2 linked regions of the Aggregicoccus sp. 17bor-14 genome follow. The protein of the gene in region 2 interacts with the protein of the main gene of each other region in a pairwise test. Links are inferred from orthologs where the notes say so. Each region holds a gene or a part of one and is shown on either strand. Other genes may lie near its edges. The genes, in order: acpP and FGE12_RS01535.

The links.
Region 1: the proteins of FGE12_RS01535 (region 2) and acpP interact in binary tests that used the Escherichia coli proteins (3 or more experiments, as listed by UniProt). The link is inferred for Aggregicoccus sp. 17bor-14 from one-to-one orthologs.

What each region holds. Positions count from the first base shown.
Region 1 is NZ_VJZZ01000022.1:62,702-78,725, reverse strand. The notes cover bases 13,277-16,005. They hold acpP (acyl carrier protein), read left to right. Parts: upstream 13,277-14,384; coding sequence 14,385-14,627; downstream 14,628-16,005. Other genes in these bases: fabF (beta-ketoacyl-ACP synthase II), read left to right, coding at 14,733-15,989; fabG (3-oxoacyl-[acyl-carrier-protein] reductase), read left to right, coding at 13,529-14,281; fabD (ACP S-malonyltransferase), read left to right, coding at 13,277-13,532. Outside these bases: FGE12_RS28485 (glycosyltransferase), read right to left, coding at 1-640; phosphate signaling complex protein PhoU, read right to left, coding at 788-1,474; phosphate ABC transporter ATP-binding protein PstB, read right to left, coding at 1,491-2,231; phosphate ABC transporter permease PstA, read right to left, coding at 2,252-3,097; phosphate ABC transporter permease subunit PstC, read right to left, coding at 3,094-4,080; phosphate ABC transporter substrate-binding protein PstS, read right to left, coding at 4,064-5,095; FGE12_RS28455 (hypothetical protein), read right to left, coding at 5,235-6,428; FGE12_RS28450 (response regulator), read right to left, coding at 6,542-7,231; FGE12_RS28445 (metallophosphoesterase family protein), read right to left, coding at 7,313-8,365; FGE12_RS28440 (cell wall metabolism sensor histidine kinase WalK), read right to left, coding at 8,380-9,750; FGE12_RS28435 (response regulator), read right to left, coding at 9,763-10,449; FGE12_RS28430 (DUF177 domain-containing protein), read left to right, coding at 10,625-11,221; rpmF (50S ribosomal protein L32), read left to right, coding at 11,282-11,464; phosphate acyltransferase PlsX, read left to right, coding at 11,476-12,537; more of fabD, read left to right, coding at 12,582-13,276. UniProt on the Escherichia coli protein: Carrier of the growing fatty acid chain in fatty acid biosynthesis.
Region 2 is NZ_VJZZ01000001.1:336,566-350,390, reverse strand. Bases 10,695-13,825 are described here. They hold FGE12_RS01535 (1-acyl-sn-glycerol-3-phosphate acyltransferase), read right to left. Parts: upstream 13,473-13,825; coding sequence 10,917-13,472; downstream 10,695-10,916. Other genes in these bases: argS (arginine--tRNA ligase), read right to left, coding at 13,486-13,825; FGE12_RS01540 (type II CAAX endopeptidase family protein), read right to left, coding at 10,695-10,890. In the rest of the region: FGE12_RS01585 (N,N-dimethylformamidase beta subunit family domain-containing protein), read left to right, coding at 1-2,072; FGE12_RS01580 (alpha/beta fold hydrolase), read right to left, coding at 2,069-2,860; FGE12_RS01575 (hypothetical protein), read left to right, coding at 2,996-4,186; FGE12_RS01570 (HAD-IIB family hydrolase), read left to right, coding at 4,255-5,097; FGE12_RS01565 (class I SAM-dependent rRNA methyltransferase), read left to right, coding at 5,094-6,293; FGE12_RS01560 (hypothetical protein), read left to right, coding at 6,306-6,809; FGE12_RS01555 (alpha/beta hydrolase), read left to right, coding at 6,814-7,479; FGE12_RS01550 (S8 family peptidase), read left to right, coding at 7,576-9,435; FGE12_RS01545 (DUF5818 domain-containing protein), read left to right, coding at 9,432-9,647; more of FGE12_RS01540, read right to left, coding at 9,718-10,694. UniProt on the Escherichia coli protein: Catalyzes the transfer of an acyl group from acyl-ACP to glycerol-3-phosphate (G3P) to form lysophosphatidic acid (LPA). This enzyme can utilize either acyl-CoA or acyl-ACP as the fatty acyl donor.

The sequences.
Region 1 (16,024 bases), on a different replicon or contig from region 2:
CCTCGCGGCGCAGCGCCATGGACTTGCCCACCACGAGGTCCCGGCCCGCCAGCTCCTTCGCGGCCAGCATCCCGGGCGCCACGCTCGAGGCGAGGTGCAGGTTGTCCAGGAGCGAGCCCAGCCGCCGCTCGCCCACGCCCAGCACCGGGTGCGTGAGGCAGCCCACCTCGGGGTCGCCGAAGGCGTGCGCCACCTCCCAGAGGTAGCTCGGCCCCACGCGCACGTTGGAGTCGCTCACCACCAGCAGGTCGTGGCGCGCCGCGTCCGCGAGCGTGATGAGCTGGTTCACCTTGGGGTTGAATCCGGGCTCGCCGTGCTGCAGCGCGAGCCGGAAGCGCGTGGGCCAGCGCGCCACCGCGCGGCGGGCCACGGCGTAGGCCGGGTCCGAGCGGTCCTTCACGCCGAGCACCACCTCGAAGTGGGGGTAGTCCAGCGCGGCGAAGGAGGCGAGGTTCTCCTCCAGGTCGTCGTCCACGCCGCACAGCGGCTTGAGCACCGAGATGCCCACCGCCTCCACGGGACGGGGCGGCTGCGCAGGCGCGCGCCGCCAGCACAGCAGGGTCACGGCGAGCTGCACCGCGAGCGCGACGAGTCCCACGGCGGCGAGGGCGAGCAGGGTGAGGCTGAGCGACGTGAGCATGCGCGGCGTTCTCCCGGATGAGCGGGCCGCGGGGAGGAGGTCCACGCGGCCACGGGAGAGACGCTACGGGGCGGCTGGGGCAGGGCCGCGGCGGTCGGAAGACGGCCGCGAAAACTCACTGCGACAGGCGGGTGAAGCGGGCGCGGGCTAGCGCGCGAGGTTGCGGCTGTGCGGGTGGCGGATGTCGGTGCCGCGCACCATGTACACCACCATCTCGGCCACGTTCAGCGCGTGGTCGCCCACGCGCTCGAGGTGCTTCGCGATGAACATGAGCGCAGTGGCGCGCCGGATGTTCTTCGAGTCCTCCATCATGTAGGCGAGCAGCTCGTTGAAGATCTTGAGGAAGAGCGCATCGAGCAGGTTGTCGCCACGCAGCACCTCCTCGGCCTTGGCGGCGTCAGCGGACACGAAAGCATCCAGCGCCTTCTTCACCTGCTCCTGGCTCAGGTGCGCGAGCTTCGGCGTGTCCACGTAGGGCGCGAGCGGGGGCACCTGGTTCAGGTCGATGGCGCGCTCGGCGATGTTCACCGCGAGGTCCCCGATGCGCTCGAGGTCCGTCACGATCTTCAGCGCGGTGGTGATCAGGCGCAGGTCACTCGCGGCCGGCTGGCGCAGCGCGAGGATGCGCCGGCACATGTCGTCGATCTCCACCTCGAGGCGGTTCACCTCGCCATCCGACTGGGTGACGCGCTCGGCGAGCGCGCTGTCGCGCTCGGTGAGCGCGCGCACGCTGTCGGCGATGTTCGCCTCCACCTTCGCGCCGATGGTGAGCAGCTTGTCGCGCAGGTCGCTCAGGTCCTGCTCGAACGCCTTGTCCGTGTGGGTCGCCGGCATGCCTGTCTCCCTACGCCTACCCGAACTTGCCGGTGACGTAGTCCTCGGTGCGCCTCTCGCGCGGGTTGGTGAAGATCTGCTCGGTGCGCCCGCACTCCACCAGCTCGCCCATGTAGAAGAAAGCGGTGCGGTCGCTCACGCGGGCGGCCTGCTGCATGTTGTGGGTCACGATCGCGATGGTGTACGTCGCCTTGAGCTCGTGGATCAGCTCCTCGATCTTCGCGGTGGCGATGGGATCCAACGCGCTCGCCGGCTCGTCCATCAGGAGCACCTCGGGCTCCACCGCGAGCGCCCGCGCGATGCACAGGCGCTGCTGCTGGCCGCCGGAAAGCCCCATGGCGCCTGAGTCGAGGCGGTCCTTCACCTCGTCCCAGAGCGCCGCCTGGCGCAGGCAGCGCTCCACGGTCTCCTCGGTGCGCCCGCGGATGCCGTTGAGCCGCAGCCCGGAGGCCACGTTGTCGAAGATGGACATGGTAGGAAAGGGGTTGGGGCGCTGGAACACCATCCCCACGCGGCGGCGCAGCTGCACCGGGTCCACGTCTCCCGCGTACAGGTCCTGCCCCTCCACCAGCACGCGCCCCGCGGCGCGTCCGCCGGGCACCAGCTCGTGCATGCGGTTGAGGCAGCGCAGGAAGGTGGACTTGCCGCAGCCCGAGGGCCCGATGATCGCGAGCACGCTGTGGACCGGCACGTCCAGCGAGACCTTCCGCAGCACCTGGCTCTGGCGGAACCAGGCGTCGAGCTGCTCGACCTGGATCTTGTTGCGCACGTTCGTGCTCATCCGGCCCTCCCGAGCCGCGAGCGGGTGAGGAGGCGGGCGGCGAGGTTGAGGCCCCCGACCAACAGGAGCAGCACGAGCGCGGCGCTCCAGGCCTTCTGGTGCCAGTCCTCGTAGGGGCTGATCGCGTAGTTGAAGATCTGCACGGTGAGCGAGGCGGTCGGCTGATCCGGCCGCGTGTTCCAGTACTGGTTGTTGAGGGCAGTGAAGAGCAGGGGCGCGGTCTCTCCGGCGGCGCGCGCCACGGCGAGCAGCACCGCCGTCACGATGCCGCCCATGGCGGTGCGCAGCACGATGCGCAGGCTCGTCTTCCAGCGCGGCACGCCCAGGGCGAGCGAGGCCTCGCGCAGGGACGGGGGCACCAGCCGCACAAGTTCCTCGGTCGTGCGCGCCAGCGTGGGCACCATCAGCAGCGCGAGCGCCACCGCCCCGGCGATGGCGGAGAAGTGCTTCATCGGCACCACCACCAGCGTGTACGCCACGATGCCCACCACGATGGAGGGCACGCCCGAGAGCACCTCGGCGGTGAAGCGCACGGCGCGCCCGAAGCGCCCGTCGCCCTGCTCCGCGAGGAACACGCCCGCGCCGATGCCCAGCGGCAGCCCGATGAGGCAGGCGAGCAATACCAGGTAGAGCGTGCCCAGCAGCGCGTTGCCCACGCCGCCGCCCGGCTCGCCCACCGGCGTGGGCAGGGCCGTGAAGAAGGTGAGGGAGAGTCCCGCCGCGCCCCGGCTCACCACCAGCCAGAGCAGGGACAGCAGCGGCACCAGCGCGCCCAGCAGTGCGAGCCCGCACAACCCCGTCATCAGGACGTTCACCGCCCGCCGCGCACGCACGCTCCTCACCGTGCACCTCCCACGGCGCGCCCGCCCACGGTGCGGATGAGCAGCCGCGCGAGCGTGTTGAGCAGCAGGGTGAGGGCGAAGAGCACCAGCCCCAGCGCCGCGAGCGCGCCGGTGTGCAGCCCGGCCGTCGCCTCGGCGAACTCGTTGGCGATGACGGCGGGCAGCGAGTAGCCCGGCGCGAAGAGCGAGGCGCGAATGTCCGGCGAGTTGCCGATCACCATCGTCACCGCCATGGTCTCGCCCAGCGCGCGCCCCAGCCCCAGCAGCGTGGCGCCCAGGATGCCCGCGCGGCTGTAGGGCAGCACCGCCAGGCGGATGGCCTCCCAGCGCGTCGCCCCCAGCGCGAGCGCGCCCTCCTTGAGGTTCTGCGGCACCGTGCGCATCACCTCACCGGTGATGGACGAGATGGTTGGCAGGATCATCACCGCGAGCACCAGGCCCGCGGCGAGGTAGCCCACGCCCAGCGGAGCGCCCTGGAACAGCGGCAGGAAGCCCAGCGCCTTCGCGAGCGCCGGCTCGAGCGTGGTGCGCAGCCAGGGCACGAGCACGAACAGCGCCCACAGGCCGTACACCACGCTGGGGATGCTCGCGAGCGTCTCGATGGCGAAGTTCACGCCGGGCCGCAGCCACTTGGGCGCCATCTCGGTGAGGAAGAGCGCGAGCCCGATGGACACCGGCAGCGCCACCACGAGCGCAATCGCGCTGGTCACCAGCGTGCCGTAGATGAAGGGCAGGGCGCCGAAGACCTCGGACACGGGGTCCCAGTCGGTCCCCTTGAGGAAGGCGCCGAGGCCAATGGCCGAGATCGTGGGCCAGGCGGCCTCCGCCAGCACGAAGACGATGAGGCCGGCGATGACGAGCACGGCCGCGCCCAGGGTGGCCAGCAGGGCCCCCCAGACGCGGTCGCCGACGTTCGAGCGGCCGCGGCGCCGGACACGGCTCAGCGCCTGCGGCCGGGCTGCGATGTCACTTGCTGGAAGCAAACGGAACCGGCTTTCCCTGGACGGTCATGGTGCGCAGCTTCGCCTGGACCTTCGCCACCACCGGCGCGGGCAGCGGCGCGTAGTCGAGCGGGCCGGCCATCTTCTGGCCGTCGTGGAGGGCCCAGTCGATGAAGCGCAGCATCGCGGCGCCCTTCACCGGGTCCTTCTGGTCCTGCGGCACCAGCAGGTAGGTGAACGAGGCGATGGGGTAGCTGTTCTTGCCGGACGCATCGGTGATCGAGACGCGGAAGTCCGCGGGCACCGTGACGCCCGCGGCCGCCGCCGAGGTGCTCTCGATGCTGGGCTTCACGAACTGCCCGTCCTTGTTGCGCAGCGCCGCGGTGGGCTGCTTCGTCTGGTTCGCGTACGCGAGCTCCACGTAGCCCAGCGCGCCCGGGGTCTGCTTCACCTGGCCCGCCACGCCGTCATTGCCCTTGGCGCCCAGCCCCGTGGGCCACTTCACGCTCTTGCCCGCGCCCACCTGCTGCTTCCACTCCGGCGACACCTTGGCGAGGTAGTCGGTGAAGATGGCCGTGGTGCCCGAGCCGTCCGAGCGGTGCACGATGGTGACGGCGAGGTCCGGCAGCTTCACGCCGGGGTTGGCCTTGGCGAGCGCCGGGTCGTTCCACTTCGTGATCTTGCCCAGGAAGAGGCCGGAGAGCGCCTCGGGGGTGAGCTTCAGCTCGGTGACGGGAGCATTGAAGGTGAGCACCACCGCACCCAGCACGGTGGGGATGTTCACGGTGCCCGGAGCCTTCTGCAGCTCCTCGTCGCTCATCGGCGCGTCCGAGGCGCCGAAGTCCACGGTGCCCTTGGTGATCTGCTGGATGCCGCCGCCCGAGCCGATCGCCTGGTAGTTGAACTGCTGGTCCGGGTGCAGCTTGTTGTACTCGCTGAACCACTTCGTATAGAGCGGCGCGGGGAAGGTCGCGCCCGCGCCCGTCATCAGCACGGGGTCCGCGGCGAGCGCAGTGCCCGCGACGGTGAGGAGGGCTGCTGCGAGGAGCTTCTTCATGGTCCAGGTCCTTTCACCGGCTGAACGCCGGTGCGTTTGTAGGGTCGGAACGGCTGCGGCGATGTGACAAGCGCGTGACAACCCCGGGCGCGCCTGCTGGCCCGCCCGGGGAGCGCGGGGGTGGGACGGCGGGGCGGGACTAGAACTTCACCTCGGCGAGCAGCTTGCCGCGGGTCTCGTTGGGCTTGAGGGTGGCCGCGCCGTAGGTGGTGCGCTCGATCTCCACCACCGACTTGATGGACTTGCTCCACTTGTAGCCGACGCCCGCGAGGCCGAGCTTCACGTTGTTCCCGTCCAGGGTGGTGTCCGGGTCGATGTTGTCGTAGCGCGCGAGCAGGTCCACGTTCGCCACGGGCCCCGCGCCGAGCAGCCCGAGGTTGAGCACCGCGAAGGCGCTCACGCCGCGCGACTTCACGGTGGGCTCGGCCGGGTTGACGGTGAAGCGGGTGACCTTGTCGTTCGCGTCGCGCCCGGCGAAGTACTCGGCGGCGACCGTGAGCGGCGCGCTCTGGTAGCCCACCTGCCCGATGGCGCGCTCCTTGGTGTTGGAGATGCCCTTGGCGTCGTCGTACTTGCCGGTGGAGGCGTAGCCGGTGACGAAGAGGCCCGCGGCCGCCCCCCCCATCCCCGCGAGCGGGTTGAGGGTGAGGCGCCCTTGCAGCTCCTTGCGCTTGCCGAGCTCGGCGGACTTCCAGCCCTCGCCGTTGTTCACGTTGACCTGGTAGCTGCCGTACTTGCCGGGAATGGTGCCGCCCACGGCGAGGCCCAGGTCCGAAGAGGTGAGGTAGCCCCAGCGGTCCACCGCCACCGGACCGGTGACGCGGTAGCCCCAGAGGTCCTCCTCGTAGGAGATCCACGCGAGCGGCAGCTGGCCCACGCGCAGGAAGCTGCCCGTGTGCCAGAGGTCCTTCACCTCGAGGAAGGCGTACTTCGTGGTCACGTCGAAGTACTGGTTGCCGCCCTGGCGCAGGTCACCGCCCTCGAGCGTGGCCTGGAAGCGCACGGTCTTGGTGAGCTGGAACTCGGACTGCAGGTAAAGCCGGTCGATGCCGAAGGAGTTGGCGTTCTCGGTGGGACCGCGCAGATCGTACGAGTAGCGCAGGTAGCTCTTACCGGAGAGCTTCACGCGGTCGATCCAGCTGCCCGAGGCCTCCTGGGGCTTCTTCTCGGCCTGGCTCGTGGTGGAGGTGACCTGACCCGCCTCGGGGGGAGGCGGCGTGGCCTGCGCGGGAGCGGCGGGCTGCGCGGAGGACGGGGTGGAGGGCTCGCTGGTCTGCGCGAGCGCGGGAGAGGTGGCAAGGGTCAGCAGGGCTGCGACGAGGCTGCGGTTCACGGGTTGGGCTCCGTTGGTTGACTTGCGGACTGCGATCTAGAGGTCGCCTGTGGCTGCTTCACGGCTGGGCCGTGACATCTCTGCAACGAGGCGTGTGACGCGAGGCGAGGCGCTCAGGCAGCGCGCGGATCCACGAGCCGGTAGCCCACGCCGCGCACCGTCTCGAGCAGGGCGCGCGCGGGCCCCAGCTTGTCGCGCAGGCGCATCACGTGCGTGTCGATGGTGCGCGTCTCCAGTGACGAGGAGAGTCCCCAGACCTCCTCGAGCAGCGCCTCGCGCGTCTGCACGCGGCCGAGCCGCTGCAGCAGGTGCTCGAGCAGCCGGAACTCCAGTGCGGTGAGCGTCACCTCGTGCCCCTCCACGTAGAAGCGGTGCGCCTCCACGTCGAGGGAGAGGGGGCCGAGACTCAGCGGCTCCGCACCGGCCTTGCCGGAGGGCGCGCGGCGCAGGATGGCCTGCAGCCGCAGCACCAGCTCGCGCACGCTGAAGGGCTTGGTGACGTAGTCATCCGCGCCGAGCTCGAAGCCGCGCACGCGGTGCTCCTCCTCGCCGCGGGCGGTGAGCATCACGATGAGCACGTCGCGGGTGTCGCTCGCGGCGCGCAACTCGCGGCACACCTCGGTGCCGGGCAGGTCCGGCAGCATCAGATCCAGGAGCACCAGATCGGGGCGGCGCTCGCGCGCGGACTGCAGCGCGGCCGCGCCCGTCAGCGCCACCGAGGTGGAGAAGCCGGCACTGCGCAGGTTGAAGTCGAGCAGCGCGGAGAGGTCGTGCTCGTCTTCGACGATGAGGACGTGGGCCATGCGCCCACCCTCTCGCGCTCACTTTGCCCTGGCGTGACGAGCCCGCAACAAGTGCGTGACGCGCTCCGGGGAGAGCGGGCGCTACGGGTCGAAGCTGGTGCCGGTGCCCTGGGGACCGGGCTCGCCGCCGCCTGCGTCCGCGATGCCCGAAGCGCCCGCGCCCGACTCGTCCCCGTGCGCGCCCGCGTCCTCGGCGGCGTCCGGCAAGGGATCGTTCAGGTCGTGCGGCCCATCGTGCAGCAGCGCCGGGTCCACCTCACCGGGCGGCAGGTCGCAGGGGGCGAGCGGCGCCACGTGGGGCGCGCGCGGGCCGTGCGGGCCATGTGCTCCGTGAATGCCCGGCCCTCCGCGCGCGGACAGCGCCGCGGGAGGCAGGCCCGAGTGCCGCCGCGCCGCCTCCATCAGGGCCGCGTGGTGGCGGTAGCGCGCCTCCACCAGCTTGTGGATGAGCAGCGGGCCGCCCGGCACGCGGCGCGCGGTGATGGCCTGGGTCGCCTTGCGCACGGGGTAGCGCACGCGGCGGATCTGCACGCGCCAGCCCTTGGGCGTGAAGGTGAAGACGCCGTAGGCGGGGCGCAGGTCGCCGTCGCGCGGGATGCCGGCGCTGGCCACGTCCGCGATGAGCAGCCGGCCCACGCGCCGCCGGTAGGGGAAGTGCAGGTGGCCGAAGGCGCAGGCGGCCGCGTCCAGGTGCTGGAAGAAGCGGCGCACCGCGAGGTCGTCCAGCGTGGGGTCCAGCGACTCCTCGAGGTTCTTGGGGTTCGCGTGGCAGACGTAGAGGTCCTGCCCCTTGCGCGGGCTGTAGCGCACGCTGAAGGGCAGGGCGCCCAGACGCTGCAGCAGGCCCTCGCCCAGCTGGTCTCGCGTCCAGCGCAGGAGCTCCGTCTTCCAGTGGTCGCGCTCGCGGTAGGCGCCGCCCAGGTAGTTGCCCGCGAGGTAGCAGTCGGTGTTGCCCATCAGCAGGGCGTCGCAGCGGTCGAAGAGCAGCTCCACCGTCTCGCGGGGGTGGGCGCCGCGCAGCGCGAGGTCTCCCGCCGCCACGATGTAGTCGGGCGCCACGCGCGCGATGTCCTCGAGCACCGCCTCGCAGGCGGGCAGGTTGCCGTGGATGTCGGCGAGCACCGCGACCCTCATGGGGCCGCATCCTATCACCCCGGCGGCGGCGCGACGGGAGGACTTGCGGGCAGCCAGACCGTGAAGGTGGAGCCCCGGCCGGGCTCGCTCTCGACCCGCACCTCGCCCCCCATGGCGCCCACCAGGTGCTTGACGATGGAGAGCCCCAGCCCGGTGCCCCCCATGTCCCGGCTGCGGCCCGGGTCCACCCGGTAGAAGCGCTCGAAGATGCGCCCCAGGTGGCGCGCCTCCATGCCCACCCCGGTGTCGCGCACCCGCAGCACGAGGCGCCCCCCTGCCTGCTCCGCGCTCACCTGCACGCTGCCGCCCGCCGGGGTGTACTTCACCGCGTTGTCCAGCAGGTTGATCAGCACCTGCTCCACGGCGCGCGCGTCCCCGTGGGCACTCAGGTCCGCGGGCACCTCGAGCCCTACCGTCAGCCCCTTGCCCTCCGCCTTGAGCCGCACCGTCTCGGCCGCTCGCGCCGCGGCGGGTGCGAGCGGCACCCGGGTGGACTGCAGCCGCAGCTCTCGCCCCTCCAGGCGGCTGAGCTCGAGCAGGTCCTCCACCAGCTCGCCGAGCCGCTCGGCCTGGCGGTGGATGATGCCCACCATGCGCGGGGCGACCGTGGAGTCCGCGAGCGCGCCGCCCTGCAGGGTCTCGGCGTAGCCGCGGATGGCGGTGATGGGGGTGCGCAGCTCGTGGCTCACGTTGGCCACGAAGTCCTTGCGCACCTTCTCCAGGCGCCGCAGCTCGGTCACGTCGTGGAAGACGGCGGCGCTGCCGGGCAGCTCGCGCCCCAGCGGCGTCACGCGGATGGCGAGCGTGCGCGGGTACAGCCCCTCCAGCGCGAGCTCCAGCTGGGTGCTCTCGCCCTGGCGGCACGCGGCGAGCACCGCGGCGTGCAGCGGCTCGTGGCGCACCAGCGCGATGGGGCGCTGGCCGACAATCTCCCGCCGGGGCCCCGGCGACGTGGCGAGCAGCGAGGGCAGGGCGTCGTTGTGGCGCACCACGGTGCCCTGCGCGTCCGTCACCCAGACGCCCTCGGCCATGCTGTCCAGCACCGCGCTCTGGATGCGCGCCTCGCGCTCGAGGGCCGCGTTGCGGGCGGCGAGCTTCGCCTCGAGCGACTCGATGGCGCCCTGCACCTCCTCGAGCTCCCGCAGCCCGGGCGCCTGCAGCGTCGGAGGCGCGGCGCCCTCGCCGCGGCGGCGGGTCTGGCGCGCGAGCAGCTCGAGCCTCCGACCGGCGCTGCCCCGCGTGGCCAGGTAGGCCGCGAGCGCGCCACCGAAGGCGACGAGCGCGGCCTCCAGCGCCGCCGCGCTCCCATGGTCCAGCAGGGCGAGCAGCGCGAAGGCGGCCAGCGGCGGCGCGAGCAGTACCAGGAGGAGGGAGGTCAGGCGCATCCGGAGGCAGGGCTAGGGGACGCTCAGCTTGTAGCCCACGCCGCGCACCGTCTCGATGATGTCTCCGGCCGCGCCCAGCTTCTCGCGCAGCCGCTTGATGTGCGTGTCCACGGTGCGGGTGTGGATCTCCGCCTGGATGCCCCACACGTCCGAGAGCAGCACCTCGCGCGTCTGCACCCGCTCGGGCCGCTCCAGCATGGTGCGAAGCAGCCGGAACTCGAGCGCCGTGAGCACCACCTCCTGCCCTCCCACGCGCACCTGGTGGCGCGCCCCGTCCAGCTCGATGTCCCCCGCGCGCAGCAGCACCGCCTGCGCGCCGCCCTCGTCCGCCTCGCCGCGCCGCAGCACCGCGCGCACCCGCAGCAGCAGCTCGCGCACGCTGAAGGGCTTGGGCACGTAGTCGTCTGCCCCCAGCTCGAGGCCCTGGATGCGGTCGGACTCCTGGCCCTTCGCGCTCACGATGATGACGGCGGCGCGCCTGAGCTCGGGGTCCGCCTTGAGCAGGCGCAGGACCTCGGTGCCCGGCAGGTCCGGCAGCATCAGGTCCAGGAGCACGAGGTCCGGGCGGAAGGCGCGGGCGCGCGCGAGCCCCGAGGCGCCGCTGCCCGCGGCTTCCACCTGGAAGCCGGCCTGCCTCAGGTTGTACTCGATGAGCCCCGCGAGGTCCTGCTCGTCCTCGATGATGAGAATGCGCACCATGCGTCGACCGCCCTCTCCTGTGGCCCGGCCGTGCGGCCAGCCCGCACCTCCATAGCCGCGCGAGGGCAGGCCGCCGCGTGACGATGCTGTTACATCTCCGGGCTCACATGGCGCGTTGACTTTTGGGGGGTCCCTCTCTATGTTGCGCGCCTTTTTCGCCGGGAAAGCCTCGTAGATGGTCGTAAAGATTGAACAAATTCGCGAAGAGGGACTGCGGCTCGACGAGCCCGTCTCCACCGCCCTGATCCAGGAGGCGCTCGACCTGGACTCGCGCAGCGCGTCCGGCGCCGAGACCGGCTTCAAGGCGACCGGGCCCGCCCGGCTGAAGGCGTTCCTGCGCAAGGTGAGCGGGGGCGTGCTGCTCGAGGGCAGCCTGGACGTCTCCGCCTCCATCCCCTGCAAGCGCTGCCTCGTGGACGTGAAGCTGGACGTCCCCGTGCGCTTCACCCTCAACCTCGTCCCCGAGAGCCTGGTGCGCCGGGACGAGGAGGAGGGGGTGGAGGAGCACGTGCGCGGCGGCGAGGGGGAGAGCGAGGGCTCCTTCGACCTCCAGGACACGGACGAGGAGGTCTTCGACGGAAAGACGATCGATCTGGATCCGATCGTCCGAGAGCAGGTATTGCTCGCGCTCCCGATGAGCGTGGTCTGTCGGGAAGACTGTCAGGGGCTCTGCGCGCAGTGCGGCCAGAACCTCAACGAGAAGAAGTGTGGCTGTGAGCAGCGGGTCATCGACCCCCGGCTCGCCGCCCTGAAGGACATCAAGCTGAACTGACGGTTCCAATGTCCCCCGCAAGGGTTGTGGGGGCGGACGGAGCCGATGCCGAGGTGAGTCGTGGGAGTTCCCAAGAAGCGGACGTCGAAGATGCGGCGCGATCGCCGCCGTGCGGCCAACAGCAACCTGCGCTCGGCCGTGCAGGTCATCAAGTGCGCCAAGTGCAAGGAGCCGGTGATGCCTCACCGCGCCTGCGCCGCGTGCGGCCACTACGGCGGCCGTGAGGTCCTCGCTACCGAGTAGCGGGGGGCCCCTTGCGGCTCGTGCTGGACGCGATGGGCGGTGACCACGCTCCCGCCGCTGCGGTGGAGGGGGGCGTGCTCTACGCGCGCGCGCACCCCGGGCACGAGCTGCTGCTGGTGGGGGACGAGGCGCGCGTGGGCCCGCTCCTGGAGCGCGCCCGCCCGCCGTCCAACGTCCGGCTGAGGCATGCCTCGGAAGTGGTGGAGATGGCGGAGAGCGCCAGCGCCGCCATTCGCAAGAAGAAGGATTCCTCCCTCCGGGTGGGCTTCGAGCTCGTCCGCGATGGGGAGGCGTGCGCCCTGGTCTCCGCCGGCAACTCCGGTGCGGTGATGGCCGGAGCGCTGCTCGTGCTGGGGCGCCTGCCCGGCGTGGAGCGCCCCGCCATCGCCACGCTCTTTCCCGCGCTGCGGGGCGGCGGTCGCTGCCTGCTCCTGGATGCGGGCGCCAACGTGGACTGCCGCGCGAGCCACCTCGTGCAGTTCGCCGTGATGGGCGAGGCCTTCGTGCGCTCGCGCCTCGGCATCGAGCGCCCGCGCGTGGCCATCCTCTCCAACGGCGAGGAGGACTCGAAGGGCACCGAGCTCACGCGCGAGGCGAGCGCGCTCCTGCGCCAGGGCGACCTGCACTTCACCGGCTACGTGGAGGGCAAGGACGTCTTCAGCGGCGAGGTGGAGGTCGTCGTCACCGACGGCTTCACCGGCAACATCGTGCTCAAGACGTCCGAAGGCGTGGCCATGGGCGTCACGGGCCTCCTGCGCAACGCGATCGAGCGGCGCGGCGGCCTGCCGGAGCGGCTCGGCGCGCTGCTGCTCAAGAGCACCTTCGCGGGCCTCAAGCGCGTCGTGGACTACGCCGAGTACGGAGGCGCGCCGCTGCTCGGCATCAACGGCGTCGGAATCGTGGCACACGGGCGCTCGAGCCCTCGGGCGCTCCTCAACGCACTACGCGCTGCGGCGCAGACGGCAGAGGCCGGACTGCTGCCCGAGTTGACGCGTTGCATCGAGCGTGCCGAGGGCTGGTTTCCCGCGCGCCGCCGGGGAAAAGAAGCGACAGGAGAGGGGATTTCTGAGTAGAGAGCGCGCCGCGTTCACCGCTTCCAGAAAGGGCAGCGAAGGACATGAGCAAGGTCGCGTTCATCTTCCCGGGGCAGGGCAGCCAGAGCGTCGGGATGGGCAAGGATCTGAGCGAGCGCTTTCCCGAGGCGCGCGCCATCTTCGAGCGGGCGGATGCCGCCCTGGGCGAGCCCCTGAGCCGCCTGTGCTTCGAGGGTCCCGACGAGGCGCTGAAGCTCACCGCGAACACCCAGCCGGCCATCCTGACGGTCTCCGTGGCGGCGCACGCGGTGTTCGCCGCGCGCTTCGGCCAGGCGCCCGCCTTCGTCGCGGGCCACAGCCTCGGCGAGTACTCGGCGCTGGTCGCCGCAGGCTCCCTCTCGCTCGAGGACGCGGTGCACGCGGTGCGCGCGCGCGGCACCTTCATGCAGGAGGCGGTACCCGCGGGCGTGGGCGCCATGAGCGCGGTGCTGGGGCTCTTGCCCGCGCAGGTGAAGGCTGCGTGTGACGCGGCGGCCGCCGAGGTCCCGGGCGAGGTGGTGTCGCCCGCGAACTACAACTCGCCCGAGCAGACCGTCATCGCGGGGCACGCAGCGGCGGTGGAGCGCGCGGGCGCGAAGCTGAAGGAGGCGGGGGCCAAGCGCGTGCTGCCCCTGCCCGTGAGCGCCCCCTTCCACTGCGCGCTGATGGCGCCGGTGAAGCCGCGGCTGCAGGAGGTGCTCGCGCGCGTGCAGCTCTCCGCGCCGCGCGTGCCGGTGGTCACCAACGTGGAGGCCGCGCCGAACTCGGACGCGGCGCGCGTGGTGCCGCTCTTGCTCGAGCAGGTGAGCGCGAGCGTGCGCTGGGTGGAGAGCGTGGAGGCGCTGAAGGCCGCGGGCGTCACGCGCGTGGTGGAGCTGGGGCCGGGCAAGGTGCTGTGCGGCCTGGTCAAGCGCATCGCCAAGGACATCGAGTGCTTCAACGTCGAGGACGGAGCGAGCCTGGAGAAGACGCTCGCCGCACTGGGGGCCGCATGAGCACGCAGGGACTGCAGGGGAAGGTCGCGCTGGTGACGGGTGGCTCGCGCGGCATCGGGCGCGCGTGCGCCGTGGCGCTCGCCAAGGCGGGCGCGAAGGTGATCATCAGCTACGCGGGCAACGAGGCCGCGGCGCAGGAGACGCTGGGCCTCTTGCAGGCCGCGGGCGTCGCGGGTGAAGCCGTGAAGTTCGACGTGGCGGACGCCGCCGCGTGCCAGGCCGCGGTGGACGGCATCGTGAAGGCGCACGGGCGCCTCGACGTGCTCGTGAACAACGCGGGCATCGCGGTGGACGGCCTCATCATGCGCTTCAAGGACGAGGACTGGGACCGCACCCTGGACACCAACCTCAAGGGCGCCTTCGCGCTCATCCGCGCCGCGAGCCGCCCGATGATGAAGCAGCGCGGCGGCGCCATCGTGAACGTGAGCTCCATCGTCGGCGAGATGGGCAACGGCGGTCAGGCCGCCTATGCAGCGAGCAAGGCAGGGCTCATCGGCCTGACCAAGGCCGTGGCGAAGGAGCTCGCGAGCCGCAACATCCGCGTCAACGCCATCTCCCCGGGCTTCATCGGCACGGACATGACGCACGGGCTCAGCGACGAGAACAAGTCCAAGATGCTCGAGGCCATCCCCCTGGCTCGCCTGGGGAGCGCCGAGGAAGTTGCCAATGCAGTGCTGTTCCTCTCGAGTGACGCGTCCAGCTACATCACGGGCGAGGTCCTCAAGGTGAACGGCGGGATGTACATGTAGCCAGAGTGGTTGGAATGACTCCCGGCGTGGGGTATACCCCGCCGGATTTGACTGTCCGGGAAGCCTGACGGACCCCTACACGGTTGTTGGAGGAATCTCCTTTATGTCGACGTCCGCTATCGAGACCAAGGTCAAGTCCATCATCGCCGACCAGCTGGGCGTGGGTGAGGACGAGATCAAGCCCGAGGCCTCCTTCATCGAGGATCTGGGCGCCGACAGCCTCGACATCGTCGAGCTGGTCATGGCCATGGAGGAGGAGTTCGAGGTCGAGATCCCCGACGAGGAGGCCGAGAACATCAAGACCGTGGGCGACGCGATCAAGTACGTCGAGACCCACAAGAAGTAGGCATCACCCGGGGGCTGTTCCTGCCCCCGGAACAGGGAAGGGCCCGGAGCCGTGCGCGCCTGCGGGTGCGCGCGCTCCGGCTTTGCAATCCGAGGCGGAGAGAACGTGGCAAACCGACGCGTGGTCATCACCGGAACAGGGCTCATCACGGCGCTGGGCACCGGCACCGAGAAGAACTGGCAGGCGATGCTCGCCGGTAAGTCGGGCATCGCGCCCATCACCCGCTTCGACGTGGCGAAGCTCGACACCCGCTTCGCCGGCGAGGTGAAGGACTTCGAGCCGGAGCAGTTCATCGACAAGCGCGAGGTCCGCCGCATGGACCTCTTCGCCCAGTACGCGCTGGCCGCGGCCGACATGGCCATGAAGGACAGCGGGCTGCCCATCGGCAGCGACAAGCCCCACGGCTACGCGGCCGAGAAGGTCGGCGTCATCGTGGGCTCGGGCATCGGCGGCATCGCCAGCCTCGAGGAGCAGCACAAGAAGGGCGTGGAGAAGGGCTTCGACCGCCTCTCCCCCTTCTTCATCATCCAGATGATCATCAACATGGCCCCCGGCCTCATCTCCATCAAGTACGGCGCCAAGGGCCCGAACTGGGGTCCGGTGAGCGCGTGCGCCACGAGCGCGCACGCCATCGGCGAGGCGATGAAGAGCATCCAGGTCGGCGAGTGCGACGCGGTCATCGCCGGCGGCTCGGAGGCCGCCGTGACGCCGCTGGGCATCGGCGGCTTCAGCGTGATGAAGGCGCTCTCCACCCGCAACGACGACCCCGCCGGTGCGAGCCGCCCCTTCGAGAAGGACCGCGACGGCTTCGTCATGGGCGAGGGCGCCGGCGTGCTCGTGCTCGAGGAGATGGAGGCCGCGAAGAAGCGCGGCGCCAACATCCTCGCGGAGCTGGTGGGCTACGGCGCCAACTCGGACGCGCACCACGTGACCGCTCCCGCCCCCGAGGGCGAGGGTGCGGCGCGCTGCATGCGCCTCGCGCTCGCGAGCGCGAGCATGAACCCCGAGGACGTGGGCTACATCAACGCGCACGGCACCTCGACGCCCTTCAACGACGCGAACGAGACCAAGGCCATCAAGACGGTCTTTGGTAGCCACGCGAAGAAGGTCGCCGTCTCCTCCACCAAGTCCATGACCGGCCACATGCTGGGCGCGGCGGGCGGCGCGGAGGCGGTGGTGGCGGTGCAGGTGCTCACGCGCAACGTGCTGCCGCCCACCATCAACTACGCCACGCCGGACCCCGAGTGCGACCTGGACTACGTGCCGAACACGGCGCGCGAGACCCGGGTGGACGCGGTGATGAGCAACTCGTTCGGCTTCGGCGGCACCAACGCGGTGCTGCTCTTCAAGCGCTTCAAGTAGACCAACGCATGCCCCGGGAGCCGCTGCTGGCGGGC
Region 2 (13,825 bases):
GCTTCACGCCCTTCATCGTGCGCGACGACCGCGCCGCCGAGCTCCTCTACGGCTCGGCCCTCTACACCTCGCAGGCCTACAACCGCTGGGGCGGCGAGAGCCTCTACGCCACCTCCTCGGGCATGCCGTACAACCGCAGCTACGAGGTCTCGTTCGACCGGCCCTTCGAGGCGGACGATGGCCGGGGCAAGGTCTTCTACCTCGAGCAGCCCTTCATCACCTGGCTGGAGAAGGAGGGCTACGACGTCACCTACGGCACCAACTCGGACTTCCTGCGCTACGGCAACTTCCTCGAGGGGATCGGCGCCTACGTGCACGCGGGCCAGGACGAGTACTGGCCCACGCAGCAGCGCACGCAGGTGGATGCGGCGCTCGCCAGCGGGAAGATGAGCCTCGCGTACTTCGGCGGGAACGGCGCCTACTGGCGCGTGCGCGGTGAGAAGGACCGGGCCGGCAACGAGCTGCGCACCATCGTTTGCTACAAGAACACGCCGTGGCTGGACCCGCAGCCCGGGAGCACCGTGCGCTTCCGCGACGACCCCAACCCTCACCCCGAGAGCGAGCTCTTCGGCGTGATGTACGACGGCTGGCAGCTCATCAGCTTCCCGCTCGTGGTCGCAGACGAGTCCCACTGGCTCTTCGAGGGCACGGGCCTCACCACCGGCACGCAGCTGCCCGGCTTGCTGGGCTTCGAGGTGGATCGCATCTGGCCGGACCTTGCGGGCACGCCCACGAATCAGCGCGTGAGCCTGGAGAGCCCGCTGCTCACGGCCGAGGGGATCCCCAACGTCTCGCACGGCGTGGACCGCGATCTGCCCGGCGGCACCCACATCTTCGCCTCCGGCACCATCCAGTGGCCGCTCGCCTTCGGCTCGGACCCCGAGCTGCACGACGACCGCGTCCTGCGCATGACGGCCAACGTGCTGGAGCGCTCGCTCGAGCACCGCCGCGCCCACCGCGCGCTCGCGCCCGTGACGAGCAGTGGCACGCCGGAGAACGAGCCCATCGCCGTGTGGGCGAGCTCGGTGCACGCCTTCGCCGGCCAGCCGGGCCGCGGCGGCTACCGCGAGGGCCCTGCGGACCAGGCGCTGTTCAACGGTCCCACGGGCGTTGCCGTGGGCCCGGACGGCCGCGTCTACGTGGCGGACACCAACAACAACCGCATCCGCGTGATCGGCACCGACTCCGAGCACACCGTGAGCCTCGTCGCCGGGACGGGCGCGCTGGGACCCGTGAAGGTGCTGAACGACGTGGCCGGCGCGACGGCGCAGTTCCGCAAGCCCACGGGCGTGGCGGTGGCCCCGGACGGGACCGTCTACGTGGCGGACTCGGACAACCACTGCATCCGCAGCATCGTGGAGACGCCGCAGGGCTGGAGGGTCTCGCTCTTCGCGGGCTCCGACAGCCGCCAGTCCGGCTACGCGAATGGAGCAGGCCCGGCCGCGCGCTTCAACCGTCCGACCGCCCTCGCCGTGGACTCGCTGGGCAACGTCTACGTCGCGGACCAGGCGGGCAACAGCGTGCGCATGATCAGAGTGGACCCGATCACCCACGCGGTGGAGGTCACGACGCTCGCGGGCAACGGCCAGGCCGGAGATGCGGACGGCGCAGACGGCAGCCAGGCTCGGTTCAACAACCCGAGCGCCATCGCGGTGGGCTCGGCCGGCGAAGTCTTCGTCTTCGAGGGCTACAGCCAGAAGCTCAAGCGCATCGCGCCCGAGGCGCCCCACGCGGTGACCACGCTCGCGGGCAAGGACGGCGCGCAGGGCTTCGCGGACGGGCCCGGCAATCAGGCCCGCTTCCGCGCCCAGATGGGCCTCGCGGTGGGACCGGTGGGGGAGATCTACATCGCGGACACGGCGAACTTCCGGCTGCGCAAGGTCATCACCGGCGCCGATGCGGCCTCCAGCCGCGTCTACACCATCGCGGGCTCGGGGAAGCTGGGGCTCACCCTGGGCAGCGGCAGCCAGGCGGACCTCTCCATCCCCGCCGGCCTCGCGGTCGTCCCCTCGGACGAGTCGATCCTCGTGACGGACGCGTTCAACAACGTCATCCGCCGCGTCATCCGCTAGGCGGCGAGCAGGCGCGAGAGGAAGGCGTCCAGCACGCCGTTGAAGGCCTCGGGGTTCTCCTGGTTCGGCAGGTGGCCGGCCGCCGGGATGACCTCGAGCTGGGCGCCGCCGATGAGGTCCGCCATCTGGCGGGCCTTCTCGAGCGGCGTCACGTGATCCTCGGCGCCCACCACCACGAGGGCAGGCCCCGCGAAGCGCGCGAGCATGTCCTTGCTGTCGTGGCGCAAGCCCATCCCGCGCAGCGCCGCCGCGATGCCGCCGGGAGTCCCCTCGCGCATCAGCGCCGCCACCTCGCGCCCCACGCGTGAGTCCACGGGCGAGGTGATGAGCTTGGGCAGGTTGTTCTCCAGCACGGACTGCACGCCGCGCGCGAGCGCGTCCTGGGCCTGCGTCTCGCGCCGGGCGCGCCCCGCGTCGTCGTCCGCCGTCACCTGCGTGTCCACCAGGACCAGGGCCCGCACGCGGCTCGCGTCCTCGCGCAGCAGCGCCATCGAGGCGTACCCGCCCATGGACACCCCGCCCACCACGGCCGTGTCCAGGCCCAGGGCATCGAGGATGGCGAGGCCGTCGCGGGCCATGCGGGACATCTCGGTGGGGCCCTCGCCCAGGGCGCTCCCGCCGAAGCCCCGCGCGTCCGGCAGCAGGAAGCGGTAGCGGCCTCCCAGCGCCGCCACCTGGGGCGCGAAGGACCCACTGGTGAGCGGGAAAGCATGAAAGAGCAGGACGGGCAGGCCGCGGCCCTCGTCGCGGTAGTGCAGGGGGACGCCGTCGACGTTCAGGGTGGGCATGGGTGCTCCAGGACCGGGAAGGGGGGGAGGGGGGCCTGGCTCCGCTCTACCGAAGGAGCCCCGGCGGGGGGAAGCGCCGCGTGAGGGTGAACATCCGGTAGAGGAAGGGCAGGATCCGATTAAAGTGCGGTCCCCGTGGCCGCCGCCCCCTCACCCGACACCCTCCCCGCGAGGCTCGAAGAGCTCCTCACCGCGATGCCCGAGCGCGCGTTCGCGGGCCGCCTGCGCAAGGTGTACGCCGCCGCGGCGAACGCCATCGTGCGCCTCGGCGACATGGACCTCGTGAAGTACGAGACCACGTCCGTCGAGGGCAGCGCCGACCTCTCGCTCTGGGAGGAGATGGCGCCCGTCATCCGCGACACGGTGATGGACGTGAACGCCCTGCTCAACGTGGTGCGCGAGCAGTTCCCGGTGCAGCCGCGCGGCGGGCTCGCGGACACGGTGCGCAGCGCCGCGGAGGAGGCGGGGCCGTTGCCGCCCTCCAGCCCGCTCGCCCGCAAGGCGCAGGAGTCGGTGGAGGTGCTGCACGCGGCCATGGGCGTCATCGCCCAGGGCATCACCCAGCTGGGCGAGGCGATGCGCAGCCCCGGCGTGGTGTCTGACCGGTGGAACCTGCTCGCCGAGATCCAGCGCTTCCGCGCCTTGTTCCGCGAGCAGATCGGCACGCTGGTGTACGACTCGGCCGGAGCGCTCGCGGACGTGAACCGGCGCGACGTGGTCCCCGGCCACGACACCGAGGTGAAGGCCGCGATCGTGGTGCGCGCCATCGTCGCGGACCTCGGGCGCATCGTGGGCGCGCGGGTGCAGAAGATCCGCGAGGCCGAGCCCGAGGACGTGCAGTGGAACGCCCAGCAGCTGCAGAACGAGCTGGACGCCTTCGGCCGCACGCAGGCCTACCGCTCGCTGCGCGCCCAGGATAAGCGGCGCATCATCGAGGTGCGCTCCCAGGTGGGCAAGCTCGCCATCCAGCCCGCCCCCGCGCAGCCCGAGCTCATGGCCGTGGCGAGCGAGCTGGACACCTTCGTGGGAGACCTGGCGCAGGTGAACCGCCGGCAAATCCTCATCTCCCACGACCGCGAGGTGTGGGCCGCCTGCGGCGTGCAGCTGGAGCGGGCCATGGGGATGTTCGGCTACGATCCCTCGCTCGCCGCGAAGGTGCTCTCGGAGGCCGCTGCGCGCGCCCAGTCGCTCTACGGCCGCGACCCCGCCCTGGACGTCTTCCTGCGCCGCGCCCGCAAGGCGCCGCTCGCCACGCTGACGGGCGAGGAGCTGCGAGGCACGCTCGAGTCCTTCCAGGAGCTGCTCGCCCAGCTGCCCGTAGGCTAGGGGGGAGGCGAGGGGCGCGCGCCTTCCCGCTTTGCCCGGGGGGCCCTCGGGTGTAAGTGCTCGGGGCAATGCCGCATCCCCGCCCGCTGCGCGACGCGGACCTCTCCTCGGTGGAGGCGGTCTTCACCGACGTCGACGGCACCCTCACCACCCACGGCCTGCTGCGCAGCTCCACGCTGCGCGCGCTGGAGTCCCTCGCGCAAGGAGGCGTGCGCGTGGTGTTGGTGAGCGGGCGGCCCGCGGGCTGGGGCGAGGCCTGGGCGCGCACCCTGCCGGTGGACGGCGTCATCGTGGAGAACGGCGGGCTCTTCTTCCACCGCCGGCCGGGCGGGCCGCTGCGCAAGGTGTACGCCCAGAGCGCGAGCGTGCGCGCGGTGAACCGCCGCCGGCTCCAGGCCGAGGTCGCGCGCGTGCTCGCCCGGGTGCCCGGCGCGCGCCTCTCCTCGGACAGCGCGCACACCGAGGTGGACCTCGCCATCGACTACAACGAGGAGGCCCGCCTGGGCAGCGCGGCGGCGGGCCGCATCGAGGCGCTGCTGCGCGCGCGGGGCGTCACCGCGGTGCGCTCCTCGGTGCACGTGAACTGCTGGATCGGCCGCTTCGACAAGCGCACCGCCGTCTCGCGCTTCCTGCGCAGCGCGTGGGGCCAGGTCCTGCAGCCCGGCGAGCGCCGCTACGCGTACGCCGGTGACTCCTTCAACGACGCGCCCCTCTTCGGCGCGTTCCCCGTGAGCGTGGGCGTCGCCAACGTGCGCGCCGTGCTCGCGGCCATCGATACGCCCCCCGCCTTCATCACCCGCGCCGCCGAGGGCGCAGGCTTCGAGGAGCTCGCGCGCGCCGTGCTCGCGCAGCGCCAACGCCGGGAAAAGCGTCGGGCCGGCCCTCGTGAATCTCAAGGAGTCGCCGCATGAGCAGTCTCGTGAAGCTGGAGCTCGCCCGGGGCCTCGGGCGCCACCTGCGCGCAGGTCACCCCTGGGCCTTCCGCAAGGCCTTCGAGCACCCGCCGCGCATCCCCGCCGGCAGCGTGGTGGACCTCACCGAGGGCGGGAAGTTCGTGGCCCGCGGCTACTACGATCCGCACTCGGCCATCGCGGTGCGCGTGCTCACCCGCGACCCGCGCGAGACCATCGACGCGGCCTTCTTCGCCCGCCGCGTGAAGGCCGCGCTCGCCGAGCGCCGCTCGCTCATCGACCTCAGCGGCACGGACAGCTTCCGGCTCCTGCACGGCGAGGGGGACGGCCTGCCCGGCGTGGTGGTGGACCTCTACGGCCGCTACGCGGTGCTCAAGCTCTACTCCGCGGGCCTCACGCCGTACCGCTCGCTCATCGTCGAGGCGCTTCGCCAGGCGCTGCCCGAGCTCCTGGGCGTCATCGGCCGCGACGAGGTGGGCCGCGACGACGCAGAAGGGGACGAGGAGCGCGGCGCGGGGCGCATGCTCTGGGGTCCGCCCGCGCCCGAGTTGCTCGCCATCCAGGAGCGCGGCGCCACCTTCATGGTGGACGCCCTGCGCGGACAGAAGACCGGCTTCTTCCTCGACCAGCGCGAGAACCGCTACCTCATCCGCCGCCTCGCCGCCGGCCGCGACGTGCTCAACTGCTTCTGCTTCACCGGCGGCTTCTCGGTGAACGCGGCCCTGGGCGGCGCGCGCAGCGTGTTCTCGGTGGACCAGGATGCGGATGCGATCGCGCTCGCCCGCGAGAACTTCACGCGCAACGGCCTGCCCGCCGAGAAGCACGACTTCCTCGCCGCGGACGTCTTCAAGCTGCTCGCCTCGTTCAAGGAGGAGGGCCGCACCTTCGACCTGATCATCCTGGACCCGCCCGCCTTCGCGAAGAGCCAGCGCGCGGTGGAGGCCGCCATCGACGGCTACGCCTCCCTCAACCGCCAGGCGCTCGGCATCCTGCGCCCCGGCGGCCTGCTCGCCACGGCCTCCTGCTCGGCGCGCGTGAGCCCCGAGGCCTTCTTCGAGGCCATCAAGGAGGCGGGCTTCAAGGCGGGCGTGGACCTCGCGCTCGTGGAGGAGCGCTACCAGCCGCCGGACCACCCCGTGCGCCTGCAGTTCCGCGAAGGCCGCTACCTCAAGTTCTACGTCCTGCAGTCCGTCTAGGAGACCCCTCCCATGTCCCGCTCCCTCCTGCCCGCGCTGCTGCTGCTCGCCTCGCTCGGCGCCGGCTGCGGCGACACCCAGGTGCGCCACTACCTCGTCGCCGTGGACGCGGCGCCGCTCTCGCGCCTGGAGGCCTCCTGCTACAAGGGCGGCGTGCTCCCCGCCGAGCGCCCCCGCGACAACGGCTTCCAGGCGCTGCGCTGGACGCTGTGGGACGCGGACGGCGGGCGCGCCTACCTCGAGCTTGAGTCGCCTCCGGGTGGCTGGGTGCTCGGAGATGCCCCGGTCATCCAGGCGCCCGGCGCCATCGCGGGCACCGGCGAGGTCTTCGAGGCGGAGCGCCTGGACCTCGACGCCAACGACCAGAAGCTGCGCTCGCGCGTGGTGCGCGTGACCTTCACCGAGCGCGGCGCGCTCGCCCGAGGCACGCTCGAGCTGAGCGCGAGCGACACTGCCGGGGTGAAGTGCGCCGCGACCCTGGCCTTCACCGCGCGCGACGAGCCGCGCGAGGACTAGCGCCATGGTGCTCAAGGGCCAGTTCCTGGAGCGCTCCACCCTCATCCCCGTGGACACCGGCGCGGGTCCGGCCTCCGAGGTCATGGAGGGCACCGCCCACCGGGGCGAGCGCCAGCCGCCGCTGCTCATCCTGCCGCCGCGCCCGGAGGAGGGGGGCGGCATGGACCACGTCCTCGCCGCCGAGCTCGCCTTCGCGGCGGCCCGCGCGGGCCACGCGACCCTGCGCTTCAACTACCGCGGCGTCGGGGCGAGCCAGGGTGCGCGCGGCGACCAGGAGGCGCTCGGCCGGGACGCCGCGGCAGCGCTGGACGTGGCGCTCGAGAACGCGCGCGGCCCCGCGGCCGCCCTCGCCGCCCTGCACGGCAGCGCTCCGGTCGCCCTCGCGCTCCTCGCGCGCCGCGCCGAGCCCTGCGCGCTCGCCCTCGTCGAGCCCCGGGACGTGCCCCTGGGGGCCCTGGCGCGCGTGCGGGTGCCGCTCCTGGTCATCGCCTGGGCGGGCGGCGACCGGCGCGAGAGCGCAGCCATGGCGGAGGCGGTGTCCGAGGCGGGGGGCCGCCTGGAGCTCGTCTCCGACGCCGCCCCCACCTTCCCCAGGAACCTGCCCGTCATCGGACACCTCGTCGCCGAGTGGCTGCAGCGCCTGAGCGGCGCGCCTGACATAACCTCCTGAATTCTCTAGGGAGAAGGGGAGGGGAGCCAGGCAGGCGCAGGCGCAGACCCAATCGTTTCCCGGCCCGTTCGTAGGCTCGCTGGAAGGAGTTCGCTCATGGCGTGGACGACGACGCGGTGGACCCGGGCAGGGACGGTGGGGGCAGTGGCGGCGCTGGCGCTGGCGGCCTGTGGAGGCGCGCACAAGGAGCCGCCCAGGGCCGCCTACCACCCCGAGCGCGATGCGAGCGCCCTGAAGGGCTCGCAGGTCGCGGGCGGCATCGTCGTGGACTTCAAGGACGGCACCACGAAGGAGCAGTTCGACGCCTGGGAGCGCGAGTGGGGCGTGGACCTCGAGTTCAACTCGGTGGAGGGGCCGCGCTCCGGCATCACGCTCGCCGTCGGCGTGCCGGACGTGGACGCGGTGCTCGAGCGCATCCGCCAGAACCCGGCGGTCGAGTCCGCCGAGCCGCTCACCGTGTACACCCTTCCGCCCGAGGCCGAGGCGTCGGACGCCGATGCGGCGCCCCGCCCGGGCTTTCGCGACGACGAGGGCGGCTTCGTCCCCAATGATCCCGACTACGCGCGCCAGTGGAACCTGCGGATGATCCACATGCCGCGCGCCTGGGAGCAGAGCCGCGGCAAGGGAGTCATCGTCGCGGTGCTCGACACCGGCGTGGCCTACGAGGACTACCAGGACTTCCACCGGGTGCCGGACCTGCGCACCACGCGCTTCGCGAAGGGCTACGACTTCGTGAACGACGACACGCACGCGGATGACGACCACGGCCACGGCACGCACGTGGCCGGCACCATCGCCCAGAGCACCAACAACGGCGAGGGCGTGGCGGGCGTGGCCTTCGACGCGACGATCATGCCGGTGAAGGTGCTCAACCACTTCGGCGCTGGCACCTCGGCGGACATCGCGGACGCCATCCGCTTCGCTGCGGACAACGGCGCCAAGGTGATCAACCTCTCGCTGGGCGGTGGCTGGCACTCGGCCGCGGTGGCCAACGCCGTCGACTTCGCGCGCAAGAAGGGCGCCACGGTGGTGGCCGCCGCCGGCAACGGCTCGCGCGCGCACGTGGAGTTCCCCGCGGCCTATCCGGGCGTCATCGGCGTGAGCGCGGTGGACCCGGAGGGCAAGCTCGCCTTCTACTCGTCCTGGGGCCCCGAGGTGGACCTCGCGGCGCCTGGCGGCGACAAGCGCGCGGGGCCGCACGGCGGCATCCTGCAGAACACCGTGGACCCGAGGGACCCCTCGAAGTCCATCTACGCGGCGTACCAGGGCACCAGCATGGCCACGCCGCACGTCTCGGGCGTCGCCGCGCTGCTCTACGCCGCCGGCGCCGAGACGCCCGAGCAGGTGGAGCAGGCGCTCTATGCGGGCGCCCAGAAGGTGGAGGGCGGCGACGCCGAGCGCTACGGGCACGGCCTCCTGGATGCACAGGGGGCGCTCGCGGCCCTGCGCCAGCAGGCGCCTCCGACCGCGTGGCAGCCGCTGGCCTGGAGTGCGGCCCTGCTCGCGCTGGTGCTGCTCACCCTGGGCGGCCGCGAGCGTCCCGGCTACTTCAACATCCTGCTCCGGCCCACCTTCCTGCTGCCGCTGCTGCTCGCCACGGTGGGGGTGTTCTTCCTGCGCAACCACGTCTCGGGGGACACGGTGAGCACGCTCACGCTGCCCATGCCGGACTGGCAGCGGATCATCTTCGGCCGCGGCAAGCTCGCGAACCCGCTCTTCTACAGCTCGCTGCTGCCGCTGGTGGCCTCGCTGCTCGCCATCCGGCTGCGCGGCCTGCGCCCGGTGGTCGGGGGCCTGGCGCTGGGCTTCGCGGGCTTCCTCGCCTACGCGGCGTGGTCTCGGGCGCCGGGGCTCGCGTACCTGCCCTTCGCGTTCCTCGCGGTGCCGTGGCTCGTGCTCAACACGCTCTCCTGCGTCTTCATCGCGCGGGCCATGCTCAAGCGGGAGGCCGCATGAAGCTCAGCGGGCGGGTGGTGTTCCGGGACATCGAGACGGGCGTCTGGGTGCTCGAGGCTGACGACGGCCGCACCTACGCGCTGGCCGGGGGAGATCGCGGCCTGAAGAAGGACGGCAAGCGCGTGGAGATCGACGGCGAGGTGGACCGAGGCGGCGTCACCGCCGCCATGGTCGGTCCGCTGCTGCGCGTGAACGGCTACCGCTTCACGTAAGTCCCCGAGTGCTCCCGCTCCACCTTGGGAGCGGCTCGGGGTGAGGGAGCCGGGCGAAGCTGCGCCCCTATCAGTGCAGCGCCGCCCCGCGCTCGCGCTCCTTCAGCCGCGCGCGCTCGGTGCGGTACTCGCTCAGGGGCGCCTCCCCGCGGCGCACCTTTGCGCGCAGCTCCCGCAGCGCCGTGCGCTCGGCCTGCGCCGCGTCCGGCGCATCGTCCGCGAGCGGCTGCAGCGGGATGCGCAGGTCCACCTGCTGCAGCTCCAGGCCCCGGGAGTCCACGAGCACCAGCCCCCCGATGGCCGCGGTCGCCGCGAGCACCCACGGTGCGATGAGCCGCGCGAGCGAGGGCGCAGGCAGCGCCTCGGCGGCGACCCGCTCCGGGGAGCCGGGGCGCCAGAAGGACGGATGCCGGCGCGCAGCGAGCAGCAGCCCGAAGAAGCAGGCCATGCCCAGCAGCACCATGACCACGGGCGCGAGCACCTGCATGAGGGGGGACGCCGCCTCGGCCTGCGCCTGCACCTTCGCTCCGGCGCCGACGCGCTCGGCAGCGAAGTAGAGCAGGGTGGAGATGAGGTTGTTCGCCGAGTGCGCGGCGATGCCCGGCCACAGCGAGCCGGTGCGCAACAGCAGCAGGCCGAACAGCATGCCCAGCTCCACGCGGGCGAGGAAGCCCACGGGGTCCATGTGGAACGCGCTGAAGACCACGGCGGTGAGGAGCACGGCGCGCTGGGGCGAGAAGGCCGGCGGCATGAGGCCCTGCTGCAGCACGCCGCGGAAGAAGAACTCCTCGCACACCGGCGCGGCGATGCTCACCGCGCCGATGATCAGCGCGAGCTCCAGGGAGGTCTGTCCCCGGAAGATCTGGCTCACGTCCATCACCTTCCAGGACTCGGGCGCGAGCGCCTGCGCGGCGAACTGGATGGGCACCACGAAGGCGAAGAAGTTGGCGAGCCCCAGGGCGAAGCCGAATGCCAGGAGCCCCCAACCCCGCGGCTCGAGGTGCGTGTAGGCCACGGGAGGCCGCCCGGTGCGGCGCAGCATCACCCAGCCCACCGCGAGGAAGACGAAGACCTCGGTGAACCACAGCCCGAAGGGGATGTTCAGCGACTGCACCGCGAAGCCCACCGTCCCGTAGAGCACCAGGACGATGAGCGTCGAGAGCACCGCGAGCCACCGCGCGCTGCGCACGCGCACGAGCCCGGGGGGCTCTGGCGCGGAGGGGCTGGAGGGGAGCTCATCCACCGGGGGACTCCTTGGGCAGTGCTGCGTCAGCCGCGCTCGAGGAAGCGGGCGATCTCTGCGCGGCGCTGGGCGCGCGCCGCGGCGTCCTGCGCGGCCGGACCGAGCCGCAGCTTCTTGTCCTCCTCCACCAGCAGCCGCTGGTCGAGGAGGTACGCGAGCGCGTTCTCCAGCGTGGGCTTGGACAGCGCCTCGGGCGCGAGCAGCTTGCCCGACTGCAGCGCGGCGCGGCCCGCATCCAGCGCGGCGCGCACGAAGCCCTTGCGCTCGGTGACCGTTCCCGCCGCCACCTCCTCCAGCATCTGGTACGCGAGCAGGTAGGCCTCGAGGTAGTCGCGAAGCAGCTCCGCCAGGAAGTCCAGGTCCGGCAGGGCGTGCGCCTCGGGCGCGATGGCGAGCGCGTCGTCGGTGCGCAGCACCAGGCCCATGCGCACCAGGGCCTCGACGGCCTCGGTGAAGAGGATGTCGAAGCTCGCGCCCACCCGGTACATGAACTCGAGCTTGAAGAGGCGCGAGAGGAACAGCGCGCGCTCCTTCACCTGGGCCTGCGAGGCGGGGGCGCCCGCGAGCACTGCGTGCGCCACGAGGCTGCGGGGCGCGAGCAGGTTCATCAGCGTGTTCTTGTAGAAGGCCAGCTCGGGGCGGCGCTCGGGCACCGGCTCGTAGAGCAGCTCTCCTTCCACCTCGCGGGTGCGGATGAGCCCGTCCGAGGCAAAGCTGCGGCCCGCCTCCTGGATGGCCCCCAGCGCCTCGGGATCGCTCGGCGAGTTGCGCAGGATGTGCGAGAGCGGCGCGCCCTCCTCACCGGCGATGCGGCGCAGGGTGCGGATGCGGTCGCCCACCTGTGCGCGGCGCATGCCGGTGCCGCGGTGCGAGCCCGCGAGCAGCGCGGCGCTGACCAGCGCGTTGGGCGTCACGGTGGACACCTTCCCGATGCCGTACATCACGCGGTTGCTCAGCGCGCGCACCAGGCCCTTCTTCTGCTCCTCGTCCACGCCGGCGTCGAGCGAGAGCCCGCGCGCCTTCATCAACTCCACGAGCGAGACGGGCTCGTCGAAGGTGAGGTGGATGCGGCCGTAGCGCGCGGTGAGCACCTTGGGCGCGGTGAGCAGCGCCTTGAGGTCCTCGGGCTTCTTCTCGCCGCCCGCGAGCTCCTTCGAGTACGAGCTGGACTCCACCACCTTCTCGTAGTCGATGGAGACGGGCACGTAGATGATGTCGCTGTTGGCGCGCTCGAGCAGCGCGTCCACCTGCCAGCTGAACATGCCCAGGCGCGGCTGCAGCAGCTTGCCGGTGCGCGAGCGTCCACCCTCCGGGAAGAACTCCTGGTGGATGCCGTCGTGGATGAGCTTCTTGATGTAGGCGCGGAAGGCCGCCGCATACACCTTGTCGTCCTTGAACGAGCGGCGCAGGAAGAAGGCGCCCGCGCGCCGCAGGAACGGCCCCAGGGGCCAGAAGCTCAGGTTCGCGCCGGCGGCCACCAGCGGCGGCTTGTAGCCGCGCTTGAACAGCACCCACGCGAGGATGAGGTAGTCCACGTGGCTCTTGTGCGACGGGCACACCACCACGGGGGCGCCGCGCGCAGCCCGCAGCGCGCGCTCGAGCCCGCGCTCGTCCACGTCGATGCCGTCGTAGATGCGGCTGAACACCCAGTCGAGGATGGGCGAGGCGATGGCCAGCGCCGTGGGACCGGGGCGCGCGGCGATCGCCTCCAGGTCGCGCTTCGCCTCTCGCTCCACGCTCTCCATCCGGCGGCCGCTCGCCTTGGCCACCTCCTCGAGGCTCTCGCGCAGCACGCGGTCGCGCAGGGTCTCTCGGATGAGCCGGTCGGTGCTCTTGGCCGGAGGGCCGAACACCGCACGCGTCTCGCGCGACAGGTGGTGGTGCAGGGCGCTGCGCACCTTGCGCGCGATGAGCTCGTCCGAGTCGCTCGGGTTCTCGCGGATGAAGCGCTGCAGGTCGATGGGCTCGCCCACCCGGAACTGGGCCCGCTTGTAGTTGCGGAAGAAGGCCACCATCGAGTGCACGAAGCCCGGGGCCTCGGGGCTCCCGAACACCATGTCCATGAGGCTCGGCTTGAGCCGGCTGGTGCGCTTCTCCCAGACGAAGAGCTCGGGCACGAGGAACACGGCCGTGTCCGTGCGCCGCGCCATCGCCACCAGCGCCGGGAAGGGGTTCTCGGTGATGTCCTTGCCCTCGGGCGTGAGCAGGGCGGTCTTCTTGAGGAAGATGAGGCCGCTGCCGCTCTGGCGCCGGGCGTAGGTGAAGCGCACGTCGTAGTCGCCGCGCTGCGCGGTGCGCACGAAGGGGCGGGTGAACCAGGGGCGCAGGTTCACCACCGCGCGCACCGCGGGCAGCCCCCGGCGCACCATGGCCCACGCGAGGTACAGGAAGTTGATCCACGCGGTGCTGCGCATCACGTGGACCACGAAGCCGCGCTCGCTCAAGCCGCGCAGCTCCTCCTCGGCCTCGGGCGCGAAGCGCACGCCGTCGAAGTAGCGCGCACCGAGCCAGCGGGACACCGGCCCGAACTCGCACTTCAGGGTCTGCTCGCGGCTCTCCTGGGGCACCACGGCGCTCTCCACGGGGGGCTGCCTCCTACATCGTGTCGGGGGTGGCCACGCCCAGCAGCGTGAGCCCCGCCGCAAGGGTGACCCGGGTCGCATCCGTCAGGGCGAGCCGCGCCGCGCGCAGCGCCGCCTTCTCCTCGCCCTCCACCAGCACGCGCTTGTCGCGGTCCTGGTTGCCCAGCGTGTAGAAGCGGCTGAAGGCCGCCGCCAGGTCCAGCAGCAGGCGCGAGACGAGGCTCGCGTCCAGCTGGTCCGCCGCCTCCTGCACCACCACCGGGAGCCGCGCGATGATGCGCAGCACCGCCTGCTCCTCGGGGAGCGTGAGCAGGCTCGCGTCGTAGGACGCGGGCGCCCCGCCGCCCTTGAGG